2 regions of the Micrococcus sp. iso_26 genome follow, and region 2 is predicted to be linked to the other one. Evidence: riboswitches for the same ligand, from Rfam matches in the RefSeq annotation. Region 2 holds a riboswitch; the other holds the start of a gene.

Region 1 (6,060 bases), 1.1 Mb from region 2:
TCCACGAGACCGGCGAGGGCGGCCTCACCAAGTACCACCGCGGCAACGGCGCGGACCTGTTCTGGGAGATCGGCTCCGGCTACTTCGGCTGCCGCAACGAGGACGGCACCTTCAGCCCGGAGAAGTTCGCCGAGAAGGCGCTGCTGCCCGAGGTCAAGGGCATCACCATCAAGATCTCCCAGGGCGCGAAGCCCGGCCTGGGCGGCATGCTGCCCAAGGAGAAGATCTCCCCCGAGATCGCCGAGGCCCGTGAGATCCCGATGGACAAGGACTGCCTGTCCCCGGCGTCCCACTCCGCGTTCCGCACCCCGCGCGAGATGGTCAGGTTCATCGAGCAGCTCCGTGAGCTCTCGGACGGCAAGCCGATCGGCATCAAGTTCTGCGTGGGCTCCCGCGTGGACGTGCTGGCCATGACCAAGGCCATCTGGGAGGAGCGGATCGCCCCCGACTTCATCATCGTGGACGGCTCCGAGGGCGGCACCGGCGCCGCCCCGCTCGAGTACTCGGACCGCGTGGGCACCCCGCTGACCGAGGGCCTCATGCTCGTGCACAACGCGCTCGTGGGCACCGGCCTGCGCCACATGATCAAGCTCGGCGCGGCCGGCAAGGTCGCCACCGGTTCGGACATCGTCAAGCGTCTGATCCAGGGCGCGGACTTCACCATGTCCGCCCGCGCGATGATGATGGCCACCGGGTGCATCCAGGCGCAGAAGTGCCACACGAACGAGTGCCCCGTGGGGGTGGCCACGCAGGACCCGCGTCTGATGCGCGCCCTCGACGTGGAGGACAAGGGCAACCGCGTCTTCAACTACCACCGCCTGACCGTGCGCGAGGCCGTGCAGATCATGGCGTCCATGGGCCTGACGCATCCGTCCCAGCTGAACACCCGCATGCTGCGCCGCCGCGTGGACCACCTGAGCACCCGCTCGTACGCGTCCATCTACCACTGGCTGCGCACGGACGAGCTGCTCAACGACCCGCCCGCCGGCTGGGCCATGGACTGGGAGGAGGCGGACGCGGACCACTTCGGCGAGCACGCCCGCGTGGACTACCTCACCGAGCGCGACCCCCAGTGGCGCTCCGAGCTGCTGATCCCGGGCCGCAAGGCGGCCGGCGCCCCCGTGCAGGGCTCCCCCATCTCCGGGACGGGCTCCACGCTCGTCGACGCCCGGCGGACCGAGTCCGTGCCGCTGACGACGTCGCCGATGCCGCGCGTCAGCTCGTTGGGTGAGGGTGAGTCGCTGTCCCCGCACGGCGGCCGTCGTCGGGCCCCGCAGGATCCGGCACCCGCCGCCACCGCCGGCGAGACGCCCACCGACGAGAACGAGGGCCTGCCGGCGGAGGCCGGCGAGCGGCCCGAGCGCCAGGACGGCGAGGAGGTCACCCAGCGGGGGACCACCGGCCGCGTCGAGGGCGAGCACCGCGGCGAGGGCCGCGTCGGCTGACCCACCCCCGCAGTCACCCCCGCTTTCGAGGCGGGAAATCCACCTCACACGACGCCCCCGGGCGCCCATGAGATAGATTTCCCGCCTCGTCGCGTGAGGGGTCGTAGCCTGGGGCCGTGACCCTGCCCGCCCCCGCCGCTCGCCGCCCCTCCGCGGCCCTGCTGTGGGTGCTGCTGGCGGCGATGGGCGCCGGGCCCCTGTTCAACTACGGCGTCTCCGCCTCCTCCACGGTCGTGATGGAGCGGCTCGACGTCACCTCGGGCCAGCTCGGCACCGTGATGACGGTCGTGTTCGCGGCGGCCGCCGTCACCTCGCTCGGCCTCGGCCGGGCCGCCGACCGCCTGTCCGCCCGCGCACAGCTGAGCATCATCTTCGGCGGCACCGCCGCGGCGCTCGTGCTCGGCGCCGTCGCCCCGTCCCTGCCCGTGCTGTACGCGGCGGCCGCCGTCGCGGGCGTCACGCAGGCCATCTCCAACCCCACCACGAACCGGATCATCCGGACCGTGGTGCCGCCGGAGAGGCGCATCGGGTGGGTCGGGGTGAAGCAGTCCGGCGTGCAGGCGGCCCAGCTGGTCGGCGGCCTGTTCTTCCCGGCCGCGTCCCTCGCCCTCGGCTGGACGGGCGCCGCGCTGGGGGCCGCGGTGCTCATCGGGGCGCTCTGGGTGCTCGCGCTGGTCGCCGCCCCGCCGCTGCCCGGGGCGCCGCCGCCGGCCACCGGCCCCGTCGGCGGACGACGACGGCGGGACACCTCGCCCCTGCCGGCCACGGTCTGGTTCTTCGCGGCGATCGCGTTCCTCACCGGCCTGGGCATGCAGGCCACGAACACGTACCTGCCGCTGTTCGCGGTCGAGACGCTGGGGATGACGCTCGTGGCCGGCGGTGCCGCGGCGGCCGTGTCCGGGGTGGTGGGGGTGCTCTCCCGGATCGGGTGGAGCCGGCGGATGAGCTCCGGAGACCGGCCCACCACCCTGCTGACCGTGATCTGCCTGGGTGCCGTGGCCGGCGTCCTGGTGTTCCTCGCAGCGGACCTGCTGGATCTGCCGGTCCTGCTGTGGGTGGGCGCCGCGGTGCACGGCCTGACGGTGCTGGGCGCCAACGTGGTGATCAACGCGGGCCTGTTGAGCGAGGTGCCGGCCGAGCGGCTGGGCCGTGCGACCGGGGCGAACTCGATGGGCATGTACGCCGGCTTCGCCCTGGGCCCGCTGCTGATGGGCCTGCTGCGCGACGTCACGGGCGACTACCGGGCCGGCTTCGCGGTCGTCGCGGCCGGGTATCTGCTGGCCCTGGGCGTGGTGCTGCTGTTGCGTCGCCACGTGGGTCGGCGGGGCGCGGCCTGACACACGACGACGCCCCCGGTCCGTGTGGACCGGGGGCGTCGGAAGCCGTGCGTCAGGCGAAGATCAGAGCTTCGTCACGTTGGCGGCCTGGAGGCCCTTGGGGCCGTCCTGGGTCTCGAACTCGACGCGGTCGTTCTCCTGGAGCTCCTTGAAGCCGTTGCCCTGGATGGCGGAGAAGTGCACGAACACGTCCGCGGAGTTGTCCTCGGGGGCGATGAAGCCGTAGCCCTTCTCAGCGTTGAACCACTTGACAGTACCGACAGCCATGATGGTGTCCTTTCGATGTGCCCCCGCGGTGCGGTGGCGGTGTTGGACCGCGGCCCGGATGTGGGACGCGGGTGAAGCGGCGAGACTGAACCGCTTGCCCAACACTCATCGACGCCGGCGATGCCGGGCTGACGAGCAGTGAAGATGGCGGGATACAGCTTGATCAACTTCAGGCTCCATCATTGCACGGATCTCGCCGACCGGGAACCAGGGGCCTGATTGTTCACCTGGAGTTCGCTCAGAGCGCGCGCAGGCCGTGGAAGAGGTTGCGGTGCAGGGCGGCCGGGGGAGCGGCGTCCGTGTGATCCGCGAAGGCCGTCACCTCCAGCAGCACCACCGTGTGGTCGCCCGCCGGGACCTCGGCGTGCACCCGCGTCTCGAGCCAGAGCGAGGAGCCCCCGATCAGCAGGGCGTCATGCGGGCTGCGGTGCACGTCCAGACCGGCGAAGCGGTCGCCCTCGCGGGAGGCCAGCTGACGGCACAGCGGCGTCTGGTCCGCCGCGAGCAGGGAGACGCCGATCGCCCCGGCCCGGCGCAGGCGCGGCCAGGTGCGGGAGCTGTTCTGTGCGGAGAAGGACACGAGGGCCGGCTCCCAGGAGATGCCCACGCCGAAGGACGAGGACACCATCACCTCGGGGACGTCGTCGGCGAGGCCCGCCAGCGCGACGACCCCGGTGGGGAATGCCGAGAGGCCGGAGCGGAGGTTGCCGAGGGACAGGTCGGTGTCCCACGCGGCGGTGTGGGGTTCGTGGGTCAGGGTCATGGCGCGCGTCCTCTTCCGATGACTGACGCGGCTCCGCAGACGGCGGGAACGCGGATCGCCCGGATCCGCGGAGGCGCGGTACTTGCCCGTCGGGGTGTCCGAGGGGCCGAATCATCACCTGGAGCACCCCACTACTGCGTGAGAGGGTTGCCGTCCCGCCGGCCAGGGCCGTGAATGACGGGAACTCGTGATTCTGGGGATCAGCCTACGGAGGGGTCCGTGGGGTGGTCAAAGCGCGGCGGTCGCGCGGCGTCATCCGAGCTGCCCGATGTGATGCTTGACACACCGCGCATCCCCAGTCAGGATCAAGCCACTCGAGAGGGGGGAGCTCGAGACCGCGGCCCGCGGCCCCCGCAGACGGTTCTCTTGGAAGGGATCGGATCATGCGGATGGACATCAAGAAGAAGCGTGCGGCATTGTCGGCCGCCGTGGTCGTCGCGGCTCTCCTCGGCACCGCCATCTCGGGATGCTCCGCTTCCCCGGGCAGCGTCTCCTCCACCGCGAAGGCCTCCACCGCTGCGGCGTCCTCCGTCACCCCGACGTCAGCGGCCCCCTCGGCAACCCGGTCGGCCTCCGCCACCGGTTCGTCCGCGTCGTCACCCGCCGGTGAAGAAGCACTCCCCGCCGCGCTGTTCGAGGAGGACGGGATGACGTTGGTCGAGTACACGCGCCGGCATCCGGATGCGGACCATCTCGACCCGGAGAAGGAGTCCGTCCTGGAGGAGGCGGTCGGGACGGGCACACAACAGATCACCGTGGACGCTCAACAGGGTGCGGTCCTTCGGGTCATCGTGCTGTGTCCTTCGGATGCCACCGGTGAGACGGAGATCCTGACCTCACGGGGTGGCGGGGGAACGAAGACCTGGATGGCCGGATCGGAGGCGCTGTGCGGCGGCTGGTCGGCGGCGACTCCCCCCGTGGATGAGGCGGGGCCGATGACGTTCACCGTCACGGTGGACAACGACAAGCCGTTCCGGATGGTGCTGACCGCACCCTCCGCATGAGGCCGCCATCACGACGGCGGATGACGGCGCGGGGAGGACTGAGTCGCTCAGCGTCGGTCGCGGCCGCGCAGCGCGTCCAGCTGCCGGCGGTCCCGTTTGGTGGGCCGGCCCGCGCCCCGCTCGCGGTACGGCACCGCGAGCAGCTCACGCGGCACGGGCGGCGGGGAGTGGTCCACGTACTGCTGCCGGGCCACGGGGGCACCCACCCGCTTGGCGATCAGCCCCGTGACCTCGAGGATCCGCTCGCGTCCGTCCTGGCGCACCCGCACCCGGTTCCCGACGACGACGGGCGTCGCCGCCTTCACGGGCTCGCCGTCGATGCGCACGTGGCCTGCGCGCACCGCCGCCGTCGCGGCGGACCTGGTCTTGTACAGCCGCACGGCCCACAGCCACGCGTCGATGCGGACGCCGCTCACGCCCGCCCCCTCACGCGAAGCGGGCGCGGATCGCGGCGCCGTGCGCGGGCAGGCGCTCGTCCTCGGCCAGCACGCCGATCCCGTCCGCGACCTCCTCGAGCCCGGTCTCCGTGTAGCGGATGCGCTGCTGCAGGCGCAGGAACGTCACCGTGTTCAGACCGGAGGAGTGCCGGGCCGTCCCCGAGGTGGGGAGCACATGGTTGGACCCGGCCGAGTAGTCGCCCAGCGGCACGGGGGCGTGCGGGCCCACGAACACGGCGCCGGCGTTGCGGATGCGCCCCACGAGGGCCTCGGGGTCGCGCGTCTGGATCTCGAGGTGCTCGGTGGCGTAGCGGTCGGAGACCTCCACGGCCTGGTCCATGTCCCGCACCAGCAGCACGCCAGACTGGGGGCCGGTGAGGGCCTCGCGGATCTGATCCTCGTGGAACGCCCCGGGCACCTGCGCCTCGATCGCCGCCTGCACGTCCCGGAGCAGGTCCTCGGAATCGGTGATGAGCACGGAGGCGGCCAGCGGGTCGTGCTCGGCCTGGCTGATCAGGTCCGCGGCCACCCAGTCGGCGCGGGCGGTGCCGTCCGCGATCACGGCGATCTCGCTCGGCCCGGCCTCGGCGTCCACGCCGATCACGCCCTGCAGCGCGCGCTTCGCGGCGGCCACGTACACGTTGCCGGGCCCCGTCACCAGGTCGACGGGCGCGCAGAGCCACCCGCCGTCGTCGTCCTGGACGCCGTGCGCCAGCATGGCCACGGCCTGGGCGCCGCCGGCCGCGTAGACCTCGTCCACACCCAGCAGCGCGCACGCGGCGAGCACGGTGGGGTGGGGCAGGCCGC
Region 2 (6,060 bases):
CCGTAGATCTCACCGGCCTGGAACACGAAGCCTCGGCGCTTGGCGAGGTTGATGACGTTGTCCAGCGGGGACTTGGCAGCCATGGGGGCATCACTTCCGTACTCATCGGCGGGGCGGGAGGGGATCACGACGACGACGGCACCCGGCCGCCTTCGACGCGGCGGGCCCGTTCCGGCGCGGCGCGCCGGTCGATCCCGTCCAGCCTACCGGCCATGATGGACACCATGACCGAGACGAACGCACCCGACGCCCAGCCCCTGCCCATCCGTGACGAGTCCATCCGCCTCGGCCAGGCGCTCAAGCTCGCCTCCCTCGTGGAGGACGGGGCCATGGCCCGCGACGTCGTCACCGACGGGCTCGTCACCGTCAACGGCGCGGTGGAGACGCGCCGCGGCGCCCAGCTGCACGACGGGGACGTCGTCGAGTTCGCCGGCGAGGCGTTCGTCGTCCAGGCCGGACAGGCCTGAGCCGACGCCGCGGCGGGCGGCCGCGGCGCCGTCGTCGAGCAGGCCCGGTGCGTCAGCCGCGGGGCGGCACCATGTGGGCGAGGTACTCCTTCACGTGGCCCAGCTCCTGCTCGTTGATCGCGTGGCCGAGCCCGGCGTAGACGATCTTCATGAGGTCCACGTGGGCGTTCAGCCAGGCATGGGTCTCCTCGACCCGGGGCTCGGAGATGATCGGGTCCTCCTGGCCGCGGCCCCAGAAGACCTTCGGTCGGACGCGGGCGACGTCGTCGTCGCGGGTGAACAGCTCGCGCAGCCGCGGCTCGGCGAGCTCCGGGTCCACCACGAAGCCGGACAGCGCCACGGTGCACGCGTAGGCCTCCGGGTCCAGGCGCAGCAGCGACGTGGCCATCGCCATGCCCTGCGAGAAGCCGAGCAGGGAGACGGTGCGGAAGTCCCCGCGCACGGCCTGCACCCAGGCGTGCAGGGTCTCGACGGCCTCGCGGACCGGCTCGGCGGTGGAGCCCAGCTCCCCCGTGACCGGGTCCTGGGAGAGCGGGAACCAGGCGTGGGAGCCCGGCTGCAGGGGCAGGGGCGCGCGCACGGCGGCCACCGTGACGTGCTCGGGCAGGTGCGGGACGAGGCCGAACAGGTCGTCCTCGTTCGCGCCGTAGCCGTGCAGGACGATCAGCAGGTCCTCGGTGCGCTCGCCCTCGGGGCGGGACCAGCGGACGACGGGCTCGACGGCGGGGGTGGGGTTCGCGTTCACGCCCGCCAGCCTAGCGAGCGGCGAGGTCGACCCCTCCCGGAGGTTGACCCCTCCCGCGCGACGCGGGCAGAATCCTACTCGTGGGTAACCCATCCTCCTCTCAGCCTCCGCACGCCTCCGACGCGACCCCGGTCGACGACCCCGCCGCCCATCCCTGGCGCCGGTACGTGGCCATCGGGGACTCGTTCTCCGAGGGCATCGGCGACCCGGACCCGGACCGCCCCGGCTACCACCGCGGCTGGGCCGACCGCCTGGCGGGGGAGCTCGCCCGCCTGACGCCGCCCGGTGAGGACCTGGCCTACGCCAACCTGGCGGTCCGCGGGAAGCTGCTGGACCAGATCGCCGAGGACCAGGTGGAGCCGGCGCTCGCCCTGCGGCCGGACCTCATCAGCGTCTGCGCGGGCGGCAACGACATCCTGCGCGGCGCGGACCCGGACGAGATCGCGGTCCGGTTGGACGCCGTCGTCGAGCGTCTGGCCTCCGACGGCGCCACCGTGCTGCTGTTCAACGCGACCGACGTGAAGGGCACGCCCGTCATCGGCCGCATCCGCGGCACCGTGGCGATCTACAACGAGAACGTGCGCACCATCGCGCTGCGGCACGACGCGCTGGTGCCGGACATGTGGTCGCTCAAGGACCTCGCCCGGCGGGAGATGTGGGCCGAGGACCGCCTGCACTTCTCTGCGCTCGGCCACCACACGATCGCCGCGATGGTGCTGGACACCCTCGGCGTGGAGCACGGCCTCGAGCACCTGCGCCTCTCCCCGCCGGCGCCGCGCACGTGGCGCGCGGCCCGCGCGTCGGACGCCGCATGGGTGCGCACGCATCTGGCGCCGTGGGTGGTCCGCCGCCTCCGCGGCGTCTCCTCCGGCGACGGCGTCACGGCCAAGCGCCCCGTCCCCGAGCCGCTCTTCGGCGCGCCGATGCCGCAGGGCTCGGACCACACCGAGCCGCTGGACATCGTCGAGCCCTGAGCCCGGCCGGCGGGGACCGGTGGCCGTTTCCCGAACGACAGTGCCGCGACACGCCGCCGTTTCCCGAACGAAAGTTCAGAGGGCGAGGGTGCGCTTGAGCGTGTCGGCCACCTGGCCGTATTCGGTGAGGAAGCCGTCGTGGCCGATGGGCGAGGCGATCGTGTGCACCGGCGGCCGCGCGGGCAGCGCCGCCGCGAGCGCCTCGGACTCGGCCGGCAGGTAGAGCCGGTCCGAGTCGACGGCGGCCACGAACGCCCGGCCCCGGTAGTCCGCGAGCGCCGCCGCCACGCCGCCGCGCCCGCGCCCGACGTCGTGGCCCATGAGGGCCTCGGTGACCACGAGGTAGGAGTTCGCGTCGAACCGGTCGGTGAGCTTGGCCGCCTGGTGGTCCAGGTAGGACTCCACGGCGTAGCGCCCGCGCCCGCCCGGCACCCCGACGACGGCGCCGAACGGGTCCTCGACGCCCTGCGGTTCCCGGCCGAACCGCTGGCCGAGCTCGCCCGCCGTGCGGTAGGTGGTGTGGGCGATGCGCCGGGCGATGCCCAGGCCGGCCACGGGGCCGGGGCCGGGGTAGTAGTCGCCGCCCTGGAAGTCCGGGTCGAGGCGGATGGCCGCGGTCTGCGCCTGGCCCCACGCGATCTGGTCGGCGGAGGAGGCCGCGGTGGCGGCCAGCACACCCACTCCGGCGACGCGCGCGGGGTGGGTCGCGGCCCACTCGAGGGCGCGGGCCCCGCCCATCGATCCGCCGATCACGGCGCGCCAGGCGCCGATCCCGAGGTGGTCGGCCAGGCGCCGCTCGGCCTCGACCGCGTCCCGCAGCGTGAGGAACGGGAACCGGGAGCCCCAGGGCCGCCCGTCGGGGGCCGGCGTCGAGGGCCCGGTGGAGCCGTGGCAGCCGCCGATCATGGCGGGGGCGACCACGAACCACCGGTCCGTGTCCACGGCGCGGCCCGGGCCGACGAGGGCGTCCCACCAGCCCGGCGTCGGGTCCTCCTCGTGCGCGGCCACGTGCGCGTCACCGGTGAGGGCGTGCAGCACGAGCACGGCGTTGGAGCCGTCGGCGGCGAGGGTGCCCCAGGTCTCGTAGGCCAGCTCGACGTCGGGCAGCAGCCCGCCGGTCTCGGTGTGCAGCTCGCCGACCCGCAGGCCGTGGCGGCCGCCGCGGGGCAGCGCGGTGCGCGACGGACGCGTGGCAACGGCGGTCATGCCCGCTCCCCCGCGTCGTCGTCGCCGCGGCGAGCGGCGGCCGCGAAGCCGCGCTCGAGGTCGGCGAGGATGTCCTCGATGTCCTCCACGCCGAGCGAGAGCCGCACCAGGCCGGGGGTGACGCCGGCGGCGCGCTGCTCGTCGTCGGTGAGCTGGGAGTGGGTGGTCGAGGCCGGGTGCACCACGAGCGAGCGGACGTCGCCGATGTTGGCCACGTGGTGGTGCAGGGTGAGCCCGTCCACGAACGCGGCCCCGGCCTCGCGGCCGCCCGCGATCTCGAAGGAGACGAACGCGCCCGCGCCCTTCGGCAGGTAGCGCTGGGCCCGCTCGTGCCACGGGCTGGACTCCAGGCCGGCGTAGACCACGTGCTCGACGTCGTCGCGGCCCTCCAGCCAGCGCGCCACCGCGGCCGCGTTGGCCACCTGCCGCTCCATGCGCAGGGACAGGGTCTCCAGGCCGAGGTTCACCAGGAACGCGTTGAACGGGGAGATGGCCGAGCCGTAGTCGCGCAGCAGCTGCACGCGCGCCTTGAGGATGAAGGCCAGGTTGGCGCCGAGCGGCGAGCCCACCCCGAGGTCCCGCGCGTAGACGAGGCCGTGGTAGGACTCGTCCGGCTCGTTGAAGCCGGGGTACCGCTCGGCGTGCTGCGCGTAGTCGAACGTGCCGGCGTCGACGATCACGCCCGCGATGGCCGCGGCGTGCCCGCCGAGGTACTTCGTGGCGGAGTGGGTGACGACGTCGGCGCCGTGTTCGATCGGCCGCAGCAGGTACGGGGTGGCCAGCGTGTTGTCCACGATCAGCGGCACGCCGGCCTCGTGGGCGGCGTCGGCGACGGCGCGCACGTCCAGGACGTCGCCGCGCGGGTTGCCGAGGGTCTCGCCGAAGAACGCCTTGGTGTTCGGCCGGACGGCGGCGCGCCAGGACTCGAGGTCGTCCGGGTCGGTCACGAACGTCGTCTCGACGCCGACCTTGGCGAGGGTGTGCTTGAACAGGTTCTGCGTGCCGCCGTAGAGGCTGGCCGAGGCGACCACGTGGTCGCCGGCGCCGGCGACGTTGAGGATCGCGAACGTGGTCGCCGCCTGACCGGAGGCCAGCAGCAGCGCGCCCACGCCGCCCTCGAGCGCGGCGATCTTCTCCTCCACCGGGCCCTGCGTCGGGTTGCCGATGCGGGTGTAGAGCGGGTCGAGGTCCTTGAGTGCGAACCGGTCCGCGGCCACCTGGGCGGACGGGAAGTCGTACGAGGTGGTCTGGAAGATCGGCAGGGCGGTCGCACCGAAGGCGTGCTGGCCGACGGCGACGCCCGCGTGGACCTGCGCGGTGGAGAAGCCCCAGGCGTCGGGGGTCGGGGTGGTCTGGTCGGTCATGGCGGACCCTCCTGAAGGGTTCAGGGGCCGGACCCGGCCGCCCCGCCCGCCGGCCGACGTGCCGATCCGGGGACCGGCGTCGTCGAGGTGCCGGAGATGACCCGGCGCCGTCGAGAGGGGCCGTGGGATCGGCCCGCGCTTGCCGGCATCCGTTGTGGGGCCGGCCTGGTCGTCACCCGGGGCACCCCACCGCGGAAGGAGGGTTGCCGGTCAGCATGCCGGGGCCTGTTGCTGACTCTCGTGACCGTGCCTCCGAGTGTAGCCCGCCGCCCCGCCACGATTTCGTCACGCGTGTCACACGCGGATACGCTCTCCGCACGGGGCGCCCGACCCGTCAAGGGCTCGACGCCCCCCGACTCGCACCAGGTCAACCCCCGGGGCAGCCCGGGAACGGAGAGGAACAGCGCAGTGCACACCTGTCGCATGGACCACGTGTCCTACGCCGCCGGCCCCGAGGGCCTGGACGCCACGGTCGCCCGCATCGCCGAGACGCTGGGCATCGAGCGGATCAAGGGCGGTGTCCACCCACGTTTCGGCACCCAGAACGCACTGTTTCCCATGACGGAGGGGCAGTATCTGGAGGTCGTCGAGGCCCTGGACCACCCGGCCTCCCTCAGCGCGCCGTTCGGCCAGCTCGTGCGCGCCCGCACCGAGCAGGGCGGGGGCTGGATGAGCTGGGCCGTGGCCACCCCGGACATCGGCCGGTTCGAGCGCCGCCTCGGCCGCGAGGCCGTCCCCGGCAACCGTCGCTTCCCGGACGGCCGCGAGCTGTCCTGGCGGCAGATCGGCATCAAGGGCACCCTCGCGGACCCGCAGCTGCCGTACATCCTGCGCTGGGCCGACGGTCAGGAGGACATGCACCCCTCGCAGGCGGCCGAGCCGCAGGCCACCATCGAGCACCTGAACATCGCCGGCTCCCCCGAGCGCCTCGCCGAGTGGCTGGGCGGCGAGGACGAGGACGGCCAGGTCCATGACGTGAACATCGAGTACGTCGCGCCCTCCGGCACCCCGGGCATCGTCTCGGTCACCTTCCGCACCCCGAAGGGTGAGATCACGCTCTGAGCGCGGGGGCGGGGCCGCTCAGCCGAGCAGCCCCGCCCGCGCCAGCAGTGGGTAGCCGACGAACCCGACGGCGTCCAGCAGCGTGTGCGCGATGACCAGCGGCATCACCCGGCGCACCCGCAGGAACACGAGCGCGAACACCACGCCCATCAGGGCGTTGCCCACGCCCGGCCCGATCCCCTGGTACAGGTGGTACGCCCCGCGCAGCAGCGCGAGGGCGAGCACGACGACGGCCACGCGGG

The links. A riboswitch is a leader RNA that binds a small molecule or an ion and turns the genes downstream of it on or off. The one in region 2 is predicted to bind S-adenosylmethionine.
Region 1: another riboswitch for S-adenosylmethionine. It lies ahead of AC0VX0_RS09735 (flavin reductase family protein); the one in region 2 lies ahead of AC0VX0_RS02755 (bifunctional o-acetylhomoserine/o-acetylserine sulfhydrylase).

The regions. Positions count from the first base shown of each region.
Region 1 covers NZ_CM149652.1:2,089,213-2,095,272, reverse strand. The annotation lists gene AC0VX0_RS09750 (FMN-binding glutamate synthase family protein) at 1-1,445, shown strand, start outside; gene AC0VX0_RS09745 (MFS transporter) at 1,562-2,782, shown strand; gene AC0VX0_RS09740 (cold-shock protein) at 2,846-3,049, opposite strand; gene AC0VX0_RS09735 (flavin reductase family protein) at 3,288-3,812, opposite strand; SAM riboswitch class IV at 3,886-4,005, opposite strand; gene AC0VX0_RS09730 (hypothetical protein) at 4,202-4,816, shown strand; gene AC0VX0_RS09725 (RNA-binding S4 domain-containing protein) at 4,864-5,232, opposite strand; gene hisD (histidinol dehydrogenase) at 5,243-6,060, opposite strand, start outside.
Region 2 covers NZ_CM149652.1:602,389-608,448, reverse strand. The annotation lists gene AC0VX0_RS02780 (glycine--tRNA ligase) at 1-83, opposite strand, end outside; gene AC0VX0_RS02775 (RNA-binding S4 domain-containing protein) at 225-467, shown strand; gene AC0VX0_RS02770 (alpha/beta hydrolase) at 520-1,212, opposite strand; gene AC0VX0_RS02765 (SGNH/GDSL hydrolase family protein) at 1,293-2,186, shown strand; gene metX (homoserine O-acetyltransferase MetX) at 2,262-3,392, opposite strand; gene AC0VX0_RS02755 (bifunctional o-acetylhomoserine/o-acetylserine sulfhydrylase) at 3,389-4,756, opposite strand; SAM riboswitch class IV at 4,887-5,002, opposite strand; gene AC0VX0_RS02750 (VOC family protein) at 5,180-5,818, shown strand; gene AC0VX0_RS02745 (CPBP family intramembrane glutamic endopeptidase) at 5,837-6,060, opposite strand, start outside.